DNA from 4 places in the Peribacillus sp. NPDC094092 genome. Region 3 is predicted to be linked to each of the others. Evidence: riboswitches for the same ligand, from Rfam matches in the RefSeq annotation. Region 3 holds a riboswitch; each other region holds the start of a gene.

Region 1 (4,710 bases), on a different contig from region 3:
TACCGTGTTTAATCTGGATGTCTTTGATGTTGAGCCGGATGATCTCCTAAAAGCTGAGGCGGTCATGACGGTCATTGATGACAAAATCATGTATGATAAAAAATAACAGTTGCAAAAAAAGAAATGGGAATACAAAATTGTTAGATGGATTTAGATAAAGGAATGTAAATGGAAAGAAGGCTTGTTATGAAAGTGGATGAACAAAAAGAAGGGGCGATCTATGCAGCCCTTTCTTACATGATGTGGGGAATCGTGCCGGTTTACTGGAAGTTCCTTCAGGGAGTCGGTGCAACAGAAATTTTAGCTCAGAGGGTATTATGGTCTTTCGTGTTCATGCTGGTGTTATTGATGTTCATGAAAAAGTGGCAAGCGTTTCTTGTTTATGTCAAAAACATAATGGGAAATCCCAAACTCTTTACGGCATTACTTACGGCGTCACTGCTTGTTACAGCTAATTGGGGAGTGTTCATCTGGGCCGTTAATTCAGGCCGGATCCTCGACACGAGCCTTGGATATTATATCAATCCGTTAGTCAGTGTACTATTGGGAGTGATAGTCTTAAAAGAAAAATTGAGCCGGGCCCAAATCATTTCATTCCTGCTTGCAGGAATCGGCGTCTTGATCCTTGGCATTCATTTCGGCACGATTCCGTGGATCTCTCTTGTTTTGGCCATGACCTTCGGATTATACGGTCTGGCAAAAAAAATGATCAAGGCCGAATCGGCGATCGGGCTGACGCTCGAAACGATGATGGTAACCCCTCTTGCCCTTGGTTACCTGATATACTTGATGAACCAATCAGAAATGCAATTCTTTACAGAGGGAAGCACAAGCCTGCTATTGGTGGGAGGCGGGATTGTAACGGCATTGCCTCTTTTATATTTTGCGAAAGGGGCGGAGAAGATCCCGTTATCGATGCTTGGCATTTTTCAGTATATCGCTCCGACCTTATCTTTATTGATCGGTGTATTCGTCTATCATGAAAGTTTTACGAAAGCACATCTTTTAGCCTTTTTGTTCATATGGTCAGCCTTGGCTGTTTATACAGTATCCATAACGAAGTGGGGTCAGGCAAGTGCCCGCAGGTTCAAAGGCAAAGGGAATATTGGTGCTTGAATAACAAAAAATGCTTGGGAGATTTCTCTCCAAGCATTTTTTTTATGGCGGTATTTAATGAAACGGTTTTACGGCATAGGAGAAATGCCAGGGTCATGAAAGGTAAATATTCGAACCTATTTCAGTTACAATACAATTGGAAAGGCTGGAAGGACTTTGATTTGGCTTTGCACGGGGGATGTTTTGTCGGAATTGGCTATAGAAGGAACTATCCAGGAAAATGATATGAGTTGTCAGGTATGCCGATATGGTGGCGAATGGCTTTCTATTGCTATTTAATTCCGTGATGATTCCCTGTGCACTGGTAATGCCGATTCCGTGACCATAATAGAGGTTGTTTCCTAATAATATGGCATTTTCACCTTGCCATTCAGGAGTTGACTCGTCGTGCTCAGGGTTTTTGAAATAAACGCAATCTCCCGGTAAATAATCCCTTCCTTGATGAATATCGAGAGCCATATTTTGTGGAGGGTGCCAGTCATATAAAACTAGGTTTGAAAAAAGGTGGTCGAAATTCCTGGGGCCGATTAAATCCAATATGGCCTTTAGAAAAGTGACGACTATCGCTGTCCCGCATTCGAAAGCATAAAGCCTTCCATTTATGAAAATGTCAAGGAGTGCAGCATGAGGGAGAACCCCTGGCTGAAGGGTAAAGGTGCCATCCTTTGAAAGGCGCCAATATTGTTTATTGGATTCCGATTCCTCAAGTGTGGAAAATTCTGCATCACTTTTATCCAACGCAATGGCTGCCGCAATGACTCGGTTTCGCAGTTGTATCTCGAAATTAAACTCTCCAAAGTTCCGGTATTCAAAAACGTTCGAATCCTCCGCCAGCGATTGAACAATTTCAAGCGATTTAGCAGGTGCTATTCCTGGTTGGATTTGACTGACATCTAACCATTTGTGATTAATCTTTATCATGATCATATCCACCTTTTGCTTATTTAAATGAACGGTTAATAAAACGGGTAAACAAAAATGTCTACATAATGCTCATTATATGAATGCCAGCAAGGAAGTGACTATTTGGAACGTTTCAGCGCCTTTGCAGCCGAGAATGATTGGAATGAAAAGTGGGCAGAAGTTTTTTGCTTTCATCGCAAAAGATGTTTTGCTGGATATCCTAGATGACTGGAATACCTTTCCAATTAGCGAGAAGAAGCAAATTAGTATTCCTTTTTCCCCATGAATTGATATAATGGGAGAGAAAAGTTCATATGTGCGAGAAATGTAGGGGGGCCGGTACTGCTGGCTGAGATTGCATCCTTTAGATGCTGACTCTTTGAACCTGATCTGGATGATGCCAGCGGAGGGAACATATTATGACTGACTTTCTGTTTTATATGTTAACGTCCGAATTCACCTTCGGGCGTTTTTTGCTTATTTATCCAGTATTTGAATGAACCCTGGAGCCCCGATATGGTTCCGGCATATGGATCTTATATGATGTGTAGGAGGATAATGACTTGAATAAATTCTTGCCACTGTTAACTTCGTTGTTCCTTTTGGCTGGATGCGGTGCAGGCGGAACGAATGAAAAAGAAGAAGCATCTAAAAATGAAGAATTAAAAAAAGTATCGGTCGTGCTCGATTGGACACCGAATACAAACCATACAGGATTGTATGTAGCCAAGGAAAAAGGTTATTTTAAAGAACAAGGTCTTGATGTGGAAATTATCATGCCAGGTGAAGCAGGAGCTGATAAGCTTGTCGCTTCAGGAAAATCTGAATTTGGCGTCAGTTACCAGGAGGGCATAACGCAGGCCCGTGTGCAGGGTGTGCCAATTGTTTCGGTAGCTGCCGTCATCCAGCATAATACCTCGGGATTCGCTTCCCCTGAAGCAAAGAACATTAAAACTCCCAAGGATTTTGAAGGGAAAACGTATGGTGGCTGGGGATCTCCGGTTGAAAAGGCCATCATGGATTCACTCATGAAAAAAGAAAATGCGGATGTAAATAAAGTGGATATAGTCAATACAGGAGACACGGATTTTTTCACTTCGGTTAAAAGGGATATAGATTTTGCCTGGATTTATTATGGATGGACAGGCATTGAGGCTGAATTGCGAAATGAGAAGCTTAATATGGTTTACTTAACCGAATACTCTGATAAACTTGATTACTATACGCCTGTATTGACTACGAATGAAAAGATGATAAAAGAAGATCCCGAGACTGTTAAAGCATTCGTTCATGCAGCATCGAAAGGGTACCAGTTTGCGATCAAGAATCCTGCTGATGCAGCAGACATGTTAACAAAGGCTGCACCGGATCTTGATGCAAAACTGGTGAAGAAAAGCCAGGAGTGGCTTGCAGACAAGTATCAGGATGATGCTCCGCGATGGGGTGAACAAAAGCTTGAAATTTGGAAGAATTACAGTGATTGGATGATTGAAAATAAGCTTCTTGAAGGTGATTTCGATCCTGAAAAGGCATTTACCAATGAATTTTTACCAAAATAGGAGGAAATGCAATGGCCAACTCATTAATTAGTATACAGATTATCCCTAAAGGGGAAAATGTCATCCCAATGGTCGATGAAGCAATCAAGATCATTGAAGAATCAGGTGTCAAGTATGAGGTTCACCCGCTTGAAACGACAATGGAGGGTGAGCTTTCCGAACTTTTTGCCGTGATAGAAAAAATGAATGTAAGAATGATTGAAATAGGATCGCCGAATGTCATTTCCCAAGTGAAAATATTATATCAGCCAAGCGGGATTACGATGGATACGTTAACGGAGAAATATCGGGCATGATCGGAAGGGGAATTTGGAAGAAGGGGGCTCCCTTCTTTCTTTTATTATTGTTGCTGATAGTATGGGAGTCAGTGACAGTCTTATTGAAAGTCGAAGAATGGCTGCTTCCCGCTCCATCTGCCATTTTCATTGAAGGAATTGAGTCGTCCGGCAATCTTTTCGGACACCTTATATCCACAACCGAGCTTGCGTTGTCGGGTTTTTTTATTGGAAGCTGCATCGGCTTATTGATAGCGGCAATCTTACACCTATTTCCAGGTGTGAAGGACGCTGTTTATCCACTGCTCATACTATCACAAAATATACCGATCATTGTTTTGGCGCCGCTCTTGGTGATCTGGTTTGGCTTTGGCATGCTGCCTAAGTTAATAGTGATTTCGCTTGTATGTTTTTTTCCGGTTGCGGTTGCATCATTGGACGGTTTTCGCCAGACACCCTACGAACTTAAGCATTATTTCAAGATGATGGGAGCGGGAAAAAACCAGCTATTTTGGAAGCTGGAACTCCCTCACTCGGTCCCGTTCATTTTCTCCGGCCTGAAAATTTCGGCCACCTATAGTGTAATGGGTGCGGTTATTTCGGAATGGCTTGGGGCAAAATCGGGGATTGGTGTTTATATGACCCTCGCTTCCTCTGCGTTCAGGACAGATCGGGTGTTTGTTGCCATTTTCATCATCATGGGAATGAGCCTGATCTTTTTTGGAATCATCACCTTCCTGGAGAAATACTTAATTTCTTGGAAGAGAAAGGAGGGCGAAAAGGATGAAGCTGGAAATTAAAGACGTCTCCTATTCTTTCGATGGTAAACAGAATATATTGGATAATATGAATTTCCA
Region 2 (4,710 bases), 1.5 Mb from region 3:
TTATTTGGATTACCCGATTCATCGAATTCTCCCTCTCGTCGGAATCATTGATAGATTTCCCCGTCCGTTTTCCTGAATTCATCCGCTTTTTCTTTCAGACCTTCATCGATTACCGAATCAAAACCCAGACCCTTTTCCTTCGCCAAATCACGGATATCCTGGGAAATCCTCATACTGCAGAATTTCGGGCCGCACATTGAACAGAAATGGGCTGTTTTGGCACCCTCTGCCGGAAGTGTTTCATCATGATATTCAACCGCCCTTTCAGGATCGAGGGAAAGATTGAATTGATCTCTCCAACGAAATTCGAATCTAGCCTTTGAAAGGGCATCATCCCGCTTTCTTGCCTGCGGATGGCCTTTAGCAAGATCTGCTGCATGGGCCGCAATTTTATAAGTAATGACCCCTACACGAACATCTTCTTTATTCGGAAGTCCCAGATGCTCTTTCGGTGTCACATAACACAGCATGGCAGTTCCAAACCATCCAATCATGGCAGCACCAATCGCAGAAGTGATATGATCGTATCCAGGAGCTATATCCGTTGTCAATGGTCCCAGGGTATAGAATGGTGCTTCTTGACAGACTTCAAGCTGCTTATCCATATTTTCTTTAATCAAATGCATCGGTACGTGACCGGGTCCCTCCACCATGACTTGAACATCGTGCTTCCAAGCAATCTTCGTCAATTCCCCAAGTGTCTCCAATTCAGCAAATTGAGCCTCATCGTTTGCATCTGCAATGGATCCAGGACGGAGGCCGTCACCTAATGAGAATGAGACATCATACGCCTTCATGATTTCACAAATCTCTTCAAAGTGGGTATAGAGAAAACTTTCTTGGTGGTGGGCCAAGCACCATTGTGCCATGATCGAGCCCCCTCGGGACACGATTCCCGTAACTCGTTTTGCTGTCATGGGAATGTAACGCAAAAGCACACCGGCGTGTATGGTGAAGTAATCGACACCTTGCTCAGCCTGCTCGATTAATGTATCCCGGAAAACTTCCCAATTTAAATCTTCCGCGACTCCATTCACTTTTTCCAATGCTTGATAGATCGGAACCGTCCCGACTGGCACAGGTGAATTCCTGATAATCCATTCCCGTGTCGTGTGAATGTTCTTTCCGGTGGAAAGATCCATTATATTGTCTGCACCCCAACGTGTAGCCCAAGTCATTTTCTCCACTTCAGCTTCGATCGATGAACTAACAGCGGAATTTCCTATATTCGCATTTATTTTCACATGAAAATTACGCCCGATGATCATGGGCTCACTTTCAGGATGGTTAATATTTGCCGGAATGATCGCCCGCCCGCTAGCTACCTCTTCTCTTACGAACTCAGGGGTAACATTTTCCCTGATCGAAATGAACTCCATTTCCGGGGTAATGATACCTTTTCGGGCATAATGGAGCTGGGTTACGTTTTTCCCTTTCACTGCACGCAATGGTTTTCTTTTCAATCCCGGAAAAACTTCTGCTTTGGTTTGTGACTCTTTTTTATACCCGTTATCTTCGGGCTTTATTTCACGTCCTTCATACTCTTCAACATCTTCCCTTTCAAGGACCCAGCTTCGTCTAATCGGGGCAAGACCTTTACGAATATCAATGGGATATTCTGAATCCGTATAAAAACCGCTTGTGTCATAAACTCGTAAAGGCGGATTCTCCTCTTCGCCGAATGACCCTGTAGTCGGACTTAGCTTAATCTCACGCATAGGTACTTTAATATCGGGTCTAGATCCCTCAACATACACTTTTTTACTCCCGGCAAAGCTGGACATGATTGAAACGTTCATGTCATTTACTGAATTACTCATCATGATTTCATTTCTCCTTTTTAAGTTATTTAAAAAGGACAAAATCCAATCCATTTCGCACGAAAAAGCCAGATCTCCTATTTAAGACCTGGCTAACGTTAGTATGGCTACAGAAATGACCAATTGAAATGTCATTGTTTAGTAGATTCTAACTTCCCCACGCTGGTATGAACCAGATCAGGTCCTGAGGGTTAAGAAGCTAAAGCGCTTCTCTCTCAGCCCAACTTTTATTGGACACCCCTAGTCTGAATAATTTAATTGATTACAGGGTTACTATATCTCACCCTTTTCATTCTGTAAATAATTTGAAAGACCTAATATTTTCATTACAATTCTCCAAAATTTGTTATTTGGAGAGGACCGTCATTTAATTCCTCAGGTTCTCAATGATTGGGTAAAGCTCCTCTAAATGCTTGATTTCATAGGTTGGAATCACTTCATTCCGTTCCTTATCATGGCGATTTATCCAAACCGACTTTATGCCTACGCGTGATGCTCCAAGGATATCGGTCATTAAATTATCTCCGACCATCAATACTTCATCCTTACCAAGCTCCATGATTTCCAAAGCATGCTCAAAAATGGAGGCATCCGGTTTACCTCGTCCAAATGCGCCTGAAATCACGATTTGGTCGAAATAAGGAACCAGTTCAGGCGTAATTTCAAGTTTGGTATTTTGCAGTTCAGGAGATCCATTCGTAAGCAATAGCAATTTATATTTCCCTTTTAATTCATCCAGAACACGGAATGTTTCTTCATAGATAAATGGTTTTTTGCGCCTCTCGGCAGGGAAACGTTCTGCCAGTTCAAGCCCAAATTCCGGGTCATCGATCCCTAATGCCAATAACCCTTTCGTCCACGCTTCTTTCCGATAACCTGGTGCAATCCCGGCCATCTTTCGGAATTCATCATGATCATCCCGAAAATTACCCCATAGTCCCTCAAATGGGTTGATTCCGATCATTTGTGTGAATGCATATGTATCGTAAGAAGAATAAAGCTCGCGCGCTTCCTTCCGCACCGCTTCTTCAAACTCCTCGACATTCAGATCATATTTCTCCTTGGCCACTTCACATGTGGCCACAAAAGCCTCTTTTACACTTTTCTGATCCCATAGTAATGTATCATCTAAATCAAAAAAAACTGCCTTCAGCAAAATGTCCACCCCTCTTTCCCTATTATTGAATTCGTAAAAATTATACTATTACAATAATAAACCACAACCAATAAAAAAAGAATAACTATTCGGAAAATGCCTTACCCTTTCTGGTGGGAAACCCGATATTTTCCTTTTATCACCTTTCAAATACATAAAGCTTTCCATTACTGGCAATCTTGAATTTTGGACCGGTGAACCCCCGTCGTATCAGCTCTTTCCTCATATATACCATGAGGGCGGCATGACTCACGATCAGAACATCCCTTTCTCCCTTTGCTAAGACTTCATCCAATACTTTATTGATCCTTCGCTCTGCAATCTTAATTTCCGCCCTTGTCTGCTTGTTGATTACCGAGCAGCAGCGAATCCAGATGGCCCAAAGGATGAACGGCAGCTTAACTTTTCCTTTAAGTGGGGGGGAGGGAATTTCCCGCAGCTCCTCCATACGATGAACCGTACCTGGATAGATATGTTCCGCTGTCTTGACAGCTCTCGACATATCACTGCTATAGCATTCCTGCCATTCTTCCACACCAAATAAAGTCGTTCCGTAAATGATATCCGCTGCATCATAATCCTCGAACCATTGCTTCATATCATCCGCCGTCACCGGTCTCCCAGTGGGAAATTCATGTGCCACCTTAAAATGCCGTACCAAACCAATTTTCATATCTTCTCCTTTTTATCTTTTAACATATACATTTCACTTTCTAGTAAAAGCCCTTATCAATATATTACCCTATGTAAACCCATAAAAAAATGTATGTTGAAACCATAAAAACCTACTGATCCCTAGACAATGTGTATGTTAAAAATCTTACGGATTGTGTCCCTATAAGCATTTGATTATGATAGCATCGAAAAAAAGAGAAAGCATTTCGCCTTCTCCTGTTTGGTTTATTCCATGAATTGAAGTTCCGTTATCGTACATCTTTTCCTGAATTTATATTTTCCGCTCAAATCACTGAATTGATAATCATTGAGTGATTTCCCCAGATGTTCCTTTAGCTTATCCACAGTGGTTGATTCCTCAATCGTTTCTCTCCAATTTTCCTTTCCTATTACCTCTTCGAACGGAATTGTAGTCAGGACTTCATCATATATCTGGATGCTTTGATCGATGCCGAAGCTGCCATAGATACTGCCATTTTCATCAGCAAAGATATGCTCCGATTCCAACTCTTCCACCAGTACTTCTAGATATTCCTTTGACTTAACAGGCTTGATGGCAATCTCTGCTTCCGCCGTTACAGGTCCCAATCTCTTATCGACGATCTCCATCGTCAATTTAACGTGAACGGACGGATATCCAAACCCTTCACAAAGTTCTGCTGCCGAATTAAATACCACTATACATCCTCCTTTGTCACTATCATTATATAATATAAATACTCCATCTTATTATTAAATCAACTCTTCTTTTTAAATCATATGTTCTTGAAGGGTCAGTCGTCATTATTCCGAATTCTCCTGAAACGAAAGCCACCCATTATAGTAAAAAAATCAGGGATAATCCTGATTTCTTCCGTTCAATTATCATTCAATTTCACATCTCCATCCTTATTACACCATTGACTATTTGTGAACCTGGCCAAAAAGTCCAATGCAATTACATGCATTGGACTTTTTATAAGCATCATATTATGGCTTTAACACGACTTTAATGCATTAATCTTCGTGATCGTTAAAGATTTGATAAGCTTCACTAGCTTTTTCGAGAGGGACTTTATG
Region 3 (4,710 bases):
AGAGGTGGATATAAAAATGAAACAAAAGGGAATCGACAAAAGTAAGATTCGTTTTATCGAATGCCCGGTAAAAAACAAAAATAAAAGTAATACGCCAATGGTGATATTCATCATATAATTCAGGTCATGTATGAATAACGCCACGATGCATAACACAATCAGTACACCAAGTTTAAGGCTTGGATTAATTCCATGGAGCCATGTTTCTGCATTTGAAACATTCATCTACATGACACTCCTTTTAACTTTGGTCTCCAATAATCCTGATTGCGCAATCTTTTCATCACTAATTACGTTTCCGTCCTTAACCGTCCAGACCCTGGTTGCAAAGTTTTTTGAAATTTGATCATCATGAGTTACCATGATCACTGTTATTCCACGCCTTCGATATTCCTCAAACCATTCCAGTAAAGCAAAGGTATTTTTCGAATCTTGGCCAAAGGTTGGCTCATCAAGAAGAATGATTTTTTTGTCTATTACGATTGAGGCGGCTACGCTTAAGCGACGCTTTTGACCCATTGATAATTGAAACGGATGTTTATCCCGATGCGCCTCAAGGCGGAACACTTTAAGCAATGAGCGGACTCTCTCATCTATTTCTTGTTGCGGCCTTTTGTCCATTCGCAATGAATAGGCAATCTCTTCGTATACAGTATTTGCAACGAACTGAAACTCAGGATTTTGAAACACAAACGTCATATGATCCGTTGGTTTTTTCACCCTATTAATGGGGGTCCCCAATAATTCATACTTACCATTCGTTTTTATGAACTGCATAAGTGCATGCAAAAGAGTACTCTTCCCCGCGCCATTTTCTCCCCTGATAACAATCCATTCCCCTGAATGAACCTTCAGCTCTTTAACCTTGATTTTTTCCTCTTTATTCCGAAAACCGCTAAATCCTTGCACATGCATAAGGAGTGAACCATCTGTAAATTGTTCACGAATGGGTGCATAATTCTGTAAATATTCATCCCAAACACCAGGGAACCAAATTCCATGTTCTTTCATTTCATTTTTATATCGTGAAAGAATGGTGTCTCTCGGACCATCAGCCATAATTTGGCCTTCATCATTAAAAAGCACGATTCGTTCGATGAATTCTAAAACATGGTCGATTTTATGTTCGACGATAATAACCGTTTTGTCTCGTCCGACTTCCTTCAATAAGTCCCAGATTTCTTTTGTTCCTTCCGGATCAAGCATGGCGGTCGGTTCATCTAAAAATATCACTTCTGGTTCAAGGGCCAATACTGAAGCGATTGCCAGACGCTGTTTCATTCCGCCTGATAATGTTTCTATACTTGTATGGCCCAGGTTCAATCCTACATTACGGATATGATTTTGGATCTTCTCTCTCATTTCTTCCCTAGGGACGGAAAGATTCTCAAGTACGAAGGCAATTTCCTCATCGGCATATGGCATGCAAAACTGACTATCAGGGTCTTGAAAAACATATCCCCATGAAGAAGGGCATTTCAATTTCTCCGCTTTCATCGGTACTTCGATGGAATTCGGAATCAATCCGCTTAACACTTGCAAAAGTGTGGATTTACCACATCCAGATGGTCCCAACAATAACACTTTCTCCCCTTTATCAAACGATAAGGATAGATCCTTGAATAACAAAGATTCGTCACCGGGAAATTTCATTCTTAACTTCTCAACTGAAACGATTGGTTCCATGGCCCTCAACCTCTACTTTTGATCCAGTTCTGCATAATCTTTACTTGTAACCGGGCGAACAAGATTGGTTACTCCTGTTGCTTCCAGAACTTTGACTAGATAATAGGCAATCACACCTGCAAAGAATATGGAACCCACAAACCTCGCTATCATGAACAACAAAAGATTCCAAGTAGAAAGCGCACCTATTTCCCCGTATGCAAAATCCATTAGTACTGATGCAAGGCAGGAAGCTACCGCAGCTAAAACAGCCACCGACATATTGAATTTTTTATATTTGAACGCCATGAACACCAGTTCCGCGAACAAACCTTGTACCACCCCATATAACAGTACGGTCAGCCCCCAAGGAGAACCTAGAAAGAATTCCCCGGAAGCTGCAGCAATCTCCGCCAAAAGTGCCACACCCGGTTTCCGTAAAATTAAAAAGGCGACGGGGCCAGCTATAAACCACATTCCATAAATAAGTTGGTCCAAATGTAATCCTAATGGTTTAACGGAATAATAAATCGAACCCCAAAGGATGTAAACGATTCCGAATGCTACCGCAATCACGATCGTGACTAATATATCCGTTAATTTCAATCCTTTTTTCATTATTTCATTCTCCTTTATACTTCTAGTTTTTCTTGATGCACTGGCCATGTCTCTAAACGATAAGCCATTTCCCAAAAAGAGTATTCATATTGGCTGCTTAGGATAAAATGCTCTTTCATCCTTTCCTTATCTTCCTCTGTTACTTTTTCAGCAATCTCATCAAGCCTCGTAATTTGTTCTTCCACCAAAGTGCGGAACCACTCTCCTCCGTACGCCGCTATCCATTCTTGATAAATCGGCTCTTCAGGTGTGCATCCTTGCAGCCTTTCGCCTATTTCATAATACAGCCAGTAACACGGCAAGATAGCTGCAATAACATCCCCTAAATGTCCCGAATAAGCTGCACGATACATATGGGAGGTATAGGCGTACGCAGTCGGGGCGGGTTTGAAATTTTCCCTTTCCTCTTTTGTGATGCCTAATCTCTCAGAAAAATTCTCATGAAGCTTCAACTCCGCTTCATATGTTCCTTGTGCATGGCCGGCAAGCCTGCTTGTTGTATGTAAATCTGTAGCTTTGACTGCCCCTAGAGCTTGAACTCTAGCAAAATGAGATAAATAATAGGCATCTTGCATGACATAAAAACGGAAACATTCCAATGGCAATGTACCATCTCCTATTCCTGCAACAAACGGGTGATTAAAACTAGCTTCCCAAATATGATCAACTTCACGACGGATTTCCTCTGAAAACTTCATGTCCATTACCTCCAAATTGTATTTTTCAATGAATCTTAAAGAAAAAAAACTTTTATCACCCCTTTTTTTGCAAACAAAAAACCACTTTCTTTAACGTAAGAAAGTGGTTGTACTTGAAAAAATACAGAAAAGTATTGTTCCAGACCCCACTTCCCTACGCTGGTATAAACCAGATCAGGTTCTAAGGGTCTTAAAGTCATCTTTAATCTCAGCTTCTGCGGTAAAATCAACTTTTACCAATAAAGCACCCCTAGTGGTACAAATTGTATATTTAATTTCCATTTGCCTTTATATTAACACGATAAATCCAATTGTCAAACGTATTAGAAAAAGTTTTCACCTTAATTTTTTAGATCCAGTCTTGCATAAACACCTAACTTGATTGATTAAACCATTGTTAATCCACCATTTACGGAAAGAGTTTGCCCCGTAATATACCCTGCATCTTCCGAAACGAAATAGGCAACAGCACTGGCAATGTCCTCTGGTTGTGCTAACCGACGAAATGGAATCGCTTTTTCCAAGGCACCTGCTATACCTTCATTATAAGAGCCTATTTCTTGAAATAGGGGCGTATCAGCAGGACCTGGCGCAATACAATTTATGTTGAGTTTGTGACGTGCCATTTCTCTTGCTATCGTTTTTGTGAAGGCAATCACCCCTCCCTTTGCAGCCGAATAAACTGCCTCTCCACTTGATCCTACTCTAGCTGCATCGGATGCAATATTCACTACCTTTCCGTAACCATTTTCAATCATGAGAGGTAAAATTTCCTTGCAAGCATGGATCTGCCCAAGTAAATTAATATCGATAATCCTTTTCCAAGTGCTAGGATCACTTTTTAAAAAAGGTTCCACCTTATCCCAGCCAGCATTATTAACCAATATATCTATTCTTCGATAATGGTTCACTGATTCTTCAACGGCTTTTTTAACACTTTCTAATTTCGTTACATCACAATGGACCGCTCTTGCTTCAAAGCCCGACTTTTCGATTAAAGAAACCGTTTCCTCAGCATTTTTATGATTTATATCCGCCACGATGATGTTAAAATTTCGAGAAGCCAATTTTTTTGCAATCTCCCTGCCAATTCCGCTTCCGGCACCTGTAATAAATGCTATTTTTTTATTCATCTTAGTCCCCCTCCACTTACAACATTTAGTAAATATGGATATAGTTAAGCTGCTTATATATTGTCGATTATCTTTTCATTTATCATTTCCCGGAGCCGGAATTTCTGAATTTTCCCGCTTGCCGTACGGGGAAAATCATCCATTATTTCTAGAAATTCAGGCCAATATTGTTTGGCCAAACCCTTTTCCGAGAGAAATTCCTGCATGGACTCCATCGTGATCGGACTCTTCCCCGTTTTCATGCTGATACATGCACATGCTTTTTCCTGAAGACGGGAATCTGGAACTGCAATAACCTGAGCGCTGGAAATATCCGGGTGTTCATACAATACATTTTCTACATAAGCGACTGGAATATTTTCACCGCCCCGTATGATTATGTCTTTGTTTCTTCCAGATATTCGAATATACCCGTCTTCATCAATGAATGCTCGATCACCGGTAATGAACCATCCGTCCCTATACTCAGCTAAAGTATCATCGATTCGTTTAAAATAGCCGACAAAAAGAGCTGGCCCCCTTACTAATAAAGAGCCTTCTATATTCGGGGCGCAGACCTCTCCTTCAAAATCGACGACCTTTAGCTCCATTCCCGG
Region 4 (4,710 bases), 970 kb from region 3:
GGTACCTGTAACATTAGTTAAAAGGAGGTTCCCATTGTCAATGACGGACGTATGTTTTCCATCGCTGACCGCATCCTTAGCTCCGCTGACCACGACGATACTATTCAATTTATTTGCTGCCCGTGTAGCCAGTTCTGCATTGCTAATCGCTAGTTCCTCCGAATCCACCCCGCGTGTAACGGTATCCCCACCCATCAATGATAGAATCTCACTCGCATTCCCGCGAATGATTTGGAAAGAAACCTTACTAAGGAGCACCTTGACCTGCTCTGTACGATAGGGGGTGGCACCAACTCCCACAGGGTCCAAAATGACCGGGATATCCAGGTCATTTGCCGTCTTTCCGGCAATCTCCATTGCTTCCAAGGCTTTATCATCGATCGTACCGAAATTCAAGACCAATGCATCCGCTAATTTGACCATATCCGCCACTTCTCTTGGGCTCGAAGTCATTACTGGTGAACCACCGATGGCAAGGGTGGCATTTGCACAGTCGTTGACCGTAACAAAGTTGGTGATTTGGTGAATGAGTGGTTTTCTTTCTTTTACCTTCACGAATAAATCGGCTGCAGAAACCTTCATATTAATTCACTCCGTTCTTTTTTTGAAAATGAATGAAAATGATGGACAGGTCCATGACCTTTACCGATTGAAAAGCTATTGCGTATCGCTTCAGAAATATAGGTCTTGGCCTTTTCGATAGACACTTGCAAGGGCAGCCCATTTGCCAGGTTTGATGTAATGGCGGATGATAGGGTACAGCCAGTGCCATGAGTGTTTTTTGTATGAATGCGCTCTCCCTCGATCCAATGGAAGTCAGTGCCATCATAAAAAAGGTCATTTGGATTACCTGCTGCGTGGCCTCCTTTAAGTAAAACGGCCTTTGGCCCCATTTCTTGTATGGACATGCATGCCTTGTGGAAATCTTGTTCCGTTCGAATCGACAAGCCAGTAAGTACTTCCGCTTCCGGTACATTTGGGGTTACAAGTGTTGCAATCGGGAGCAAATCCACTTTTAAGGCAGAGACAGCCTTTTCGTCGAGCAAATGGTGGCCGCTTTTGGAAATCATGACAGGGTCAAGAATAATGATGGAAGGCATGAAGTTTCTAAGGGAAGCAGCGACTGTTTCCACGATTTCTTTTGATCCAAGCATGCCTATTTTTACTGCATCGACAGGAATATCTTCAAAGATCGCTGCAATTTGATCAGATATGATTGCTGTTTCAATTGGCTGCACTGAACGGACTTCCATTGTGTTTTGTGCGGTTACGGCTGTGATGGCAGACATCCCAAAGACACCATGTGCAGAAAATGTTTTTAAATCCGCCTGTATTCCAGCACCGCCCCCTGAATCAGAGCCTGCGATGGTTAATGCTGTTTTCATAAAAAAACCCCTTCATATAATTATTTTTTAGAAGTATTTTAAGTAATATGAAAGCTAAAATCGCCCCAGTGAATGAACTGAGCATAAAAGCCGGTAAAAAACCAAAAAGAGCCGCTTTTTCCCCCAATAGGAGGAGGGCAAGTGGATAACAGGCTAGGGAACCGAGAATGCCGGTCCCGATCACTTCACCTAAACAGGCGAATTTTAAGCTTTGTGTTTTTCGATAAAGGATGGCAGCCAATAGTGCACCGATCATGCTGCCGGGAAAAGCAAAAATTGAACCGGTACCAGACATGTTTCTAATGATGGAAACTAAAAAAGCTTGTGTTACAGCATAAGCTGGCCCCAATAGAACGGCCGTCAGGACATTTGCCAGATGCTGAATGGGAAAGACTTTTGCAAAACCTGCAGGGATGAAAATAAATGAACTGGTCAGTGTCGTTATAGCCGTGATCATGGCAGTCAATGTCAGTTTCTTGATAGGATTCATCATCATGCCAACGACCTACAGCGGCCAATCCTGTTCATTTTGAACCATATCCCAGAATAAATATTCATATCGGGAAGTAACCAAAAAGTGCTTTTCTAATCTAAGAAGTTCTGTTTCTGGCATGCCTTCCGTCAATTCCTCCAACAAAGCGATCAGCCATTTGTGTGCTTCCCCGAATTCAGGAGATGAATAGGATCTTATCCAATCTGCGTAGCGATTGTTTTCCAATGCTGCCCCATTTTGTTCTTTTAATAGCAAACCGATTTCATAATAATCCCAAGCGCAGGGCAGGAGACAGGCGATCAAGTCTGCCAAAGTCCCATGCTGAGCTGCATTTAGCATGTATCCTGTATAGGCTAGAGTGGTTGGAGTGGGTTCTGTTTCTTCCAATTCCTTGGAACTGATCCCGAATTCGGAAGCATAATGCCGATGAATATCCATTTCCACTTGAAGGGTTTCATTTAAAATGCTCGCAAACTTTGCCATGGTTTCGATGTTATGTGCTTTGATGACACCTAAAGCAAACAGCTTGGAATAATCCATGAGATAGATATAGTCCTGCTTCAGGTAATAAGCAAATTTCTTTTCAGGAAGCGTACCATTTCCAATTGCCTGGACAAAGGGATGTGAATGGTTCCTTTTCCAAATCTCTTTTGACCGTGCATGCAGTCTATCACTGAATCTTTCTAATTTAACATTCTCCATTGTTCATCCTCCTTTAGAATGGATCCCTTGTTAATGAAAAAAACCCGTTCCTGAATTCGGAACGGGGTAGATGGATATAGTCTGAAAATGGACGATATCATCCACTTCCCTCCGCCGGTATGAGCCGGTTCAGGTTCAAAGGGTCCGGAACTAATTCCATCTCAGTCTTAAAAAAAGACTCCCCTAGTGGTGTGAATTGTATGTAATTACTGACATCATATCAGAAAGACAAGAAAATGCAACCTGTATTTGAAAGAGGGACCCCTTAATGTCCAGGAAAAAGGGAGAACCAGGTAATTGACTTTTGATGGTTATTAGGATAAAATCATGTCTACATCATTTATATATCGATTTCTTATCCAGAGAGGTGGAGGGACTTGGCCCAAAGAAACCTCGGCAGCGGACCCGTTTGGGAACTGTGCTAAATCCAACAAGCATATGCTTGGAAGATAAGAAGAGCCGTACGGACACTGTCAGCCTCTTCTTGAATTAGAAGGGGCTTTTATTTTTGGGAAATAACGTTTAGTGACATAATAGAAAAGGTATATATAATTTGGTGAAAATCTAACAAGTTGATAAAGTTTAGCTACTAGAAGCAGGCTCTAGGATGACTAGGAAAGGAGCCATTTACATGGCAGAATTATTTAAGAGGATTGAACAGAGGAAGGCAAAGCTTATTGAAGAGTTATTGGCCAATGGAGTATACAAAACCTCTGATGAAAGGCACCTTTATGATGCCCCATTAAAAGTACTTGAAGATGAATATAAGGTTGTTATAAATAGACCTAATACCGAGTCACCTTCCGAATGGATGACATAGTAAACGATGACTATATTTTGGGTTCTTGGATAAGGGATATGATGTAAGCATTCGCAGTCTACACTAGTGGATGCTTTTTTTGCGTTTGATAGAAAATGACACTAAATATACATAATTATAGAATTTAATAGTCATTTTGTCACATTTAACCTTTAAAATAACACATTTATTTTCTGAAAAATAGTTGATTTTAACTAGTGGTTTCATTATGATGAAAGTGTAAAAATATTGAATAATTAGGAGGTGACTATATAATGCCTTGCCGTAAGGTAACTATAGAAAAAGTAGAAGAGAAGAGAAAAGAAATGATCAACTTGGCAGCAATTTACGGCTTATCAAGTCTGCTGACTGTTCAAGCCAGTCAAGAATTGGATACACTATTAAATGCGTTAACAAGTAAAAGAGATGCCGAACATTTTCCCCTCCAGAAAGTATATAGGTATTTTTAAATGAGCCAATTCGCCCTCGATTAAGATTAAAAAGCTACTGCTCAAGGCAATAGCTCAAAAGAATAATATTAAATATCGACACGTTTACCAAGAATGACCAAATCCCGCTCAATCCCATCCAGCTCGGCAACTTGAGGTAAATGTGCCCATTCTTCAAACCCGAATTTGGAAAAAAGCTTTAGGCTTGGTGTATTGTGCGCGAAAATGAAACCCAATAGAGTCTTAACACCTAATTTTGGACTCAATTCAATAGCCTTTTGAATCGAAATTTGTCCGATTCCTTTTCCCCGGAAATAATCATCAATATAAATGCTGATTTCGGCAGTGGAATTATATGCCGGCCGGCCATAGAAGGATTGAAAGCTCATCCATCCAGCAGTTTTCCCTTCTATAGTAATGATAAATAGCGGTCTACTTTCTAAATGATGTTCCTCAAACCATTTAACCCTCGATTGGACGGATACAGGCTCAGTATCTGCCGTGACCATTCTTGACGCAATTGTCGAATTATATATTTCAACAATTCTGGGTAGATCAGATAGTTCTGCCTCTCTAAACTCTATGTGCTCTTCCATGATTTAAACTCCTAACTATCATTTATTCAATCTCCAGAATGAAGGGTAATCCCGTTTTTTGTTTTAGGGACGGTGAATGACACCCAATCCATTGAAAGTTTTATATAATCATACACTCTTTACTCTTTATCTGACAATTTTTTTTATGTTAAGACTGCAGGTGTTTTGGGTATGTAAAAGATTAAATACTTCTAGTAAAGAGACAAGAGGAGAAGCAAATGAAGAAATTGGCAGTTTTTTTGATTATAGTACTAGTTATATGTTTTGCTGCATATGAATTTCAGGC

Evidence for each region. Region 3 has a riboswitch for thiamine pyrophosphate ahead of tenA (thiaminase II). Riboswitches for the same ligand answer to the same signal wherever they lie in the genome.
Region 1: another riboswitch for thiamine pyrophosphate. It lies ahead of ACQKNS_RS12065 (ABC transporter substrate-binding protein); the one in region 3 lies ahead of tenA (thiaminase II).
Region 2: another riboswitch for thiamine pyrophosphate. It lies ahead of thiC (phosphomethylpyrimidine synthase ThiC); the one in region 3 lies ahead of tenA (thiaminase II).
Region 4: another riboswitch for thiamine pyrophosphate. It lies ahead of tenA (thiaminase II); the one in region 3 lies ahead of tenA (thiaminase II).

Annotation. Positions count from the first base shown of each region.
Region 1 is NZ_JBNNUC010000002.1:634,647-639,356, forward strand. Features, by position in the region: gene ACQKNS_RS12050 (amidohydrolase) at 1-106, shown strand, start outside; gene rarD (EamA family transporter RarD) at 187-1,116, shown strand; gene ACQKNS_RS12060 (protein-glutamine gamma-glutamyltransferase) at 1,210-2,037, opposite strand; TPP riboswitch at 2,339-2,448, shown strand; gene ACQKNS_RS12065 (ABC transporter substrate-binding protein) at 2,583-3,578, shown strand; gene ACQKNS_RS12070 (thiamine-binding protein) at 3,590-3,874, shown strand; gene ACQKNS_RS12075 (ABC transporter permease) at 3,871-4,653, shown strand; gene ACQKNS_RS12080 (ABC transporter ATP-binding protein) at 4,637-4,710, shown strand, end outside.
Region 2 is NZ_JBNNUC010000001.1:1,838,489-1,843,198, forward strand. Features, by position in the region: gene ACQKNS_RS08760 (hypothetical protein) at 1-22, opposite strand, end outside; gene thiC (phosphomethylpyrimidine synthase ThiC) at 45-1,823, opposite strand; TPP riboswitch at 1,958-2,072, opposite strand; gene ACQKNS_RS08770 (HAD family hydrolase) at 2,188-2,976, opposite strand; gene ACQKNS_RS08775 (histidine phosphatase family protein) at 3,116-3,649, opposite strand; gene ACQKNS_RS08780 (hypothetical protein) at 3,877-4,329, opposite strand; gene ACQKNS_RS08785 (zinc-dependent alcohol dehydrogenase) at 4,648-4,710, opposite strand, start outside.
Region 3 is NZ_JBNNUC010000001.1:307,473-312,182, forward strand. Features, by position in the region: gene ACQKNS_RS01430 (energy-coupling factor transporter transmembrane component T family protein) at 1-225, opposite strand, end outside; gene ACQKNS_RS01435 (ABC transporter ATP-binding protein) at 226-1,686, opposite strand; gene ACQKNS_RS01440 (ECF transporter S component) at 1,699-2,283, opposite strand; gene tenA (thiaminase II) at 2,298-2,981, opposite strand; TPP riboswitch at 3,116-3,243, opposite strand; gene ACQKNS_RS01450 (SDR family NAD(P)-dependent oxidoreductase) at 3,368-4,114, opposite strand; gene ACQKNS_RS01455 (AMP-binding protein) at 4,168-4,710, opposite strand, start outside.
Region 4 is NZ_JBNNUC010000001.1:1,277,246-1,281,955, reverse strand. Features, by position in the region: gene thiM (hydroxyethylthiazole kinase) at 1-582, opposite strand, end outside; gene thiD (bifunctional hydroxymethylpyrimidine kinase/phosphomethylpyrimidine kinase) at 579-1,385, opposite strand; gene thiW (energy coupling factor transporter S component ThiW) at 1,354-1,875, opposite strand; gene tenA (thiaminase II) at 1,891-2,580, opposite strand; TPP riboswitch at 2,670-2,775, opposite strand; SAM riboswitch class I at 2,933-3,036, shown strand; gene ACQKNS_RS06090 (Fur-regulated basic protein FbpA) at 3,212-3,400, shown strand; gene ACQKNS_RS06085 (aspartyl-phosphate phosphatase Spo0E family protein) at 3,655-3,849, shown strand; gene ACQKNS_RS06080 (N-acetyltransferase family protein) at 3,918-4,424, opposite strand; gene ACQKNS_RS06075 (GDSL-type esterase/lipase family protein) at 4,643-4,710, shown strand, end outside.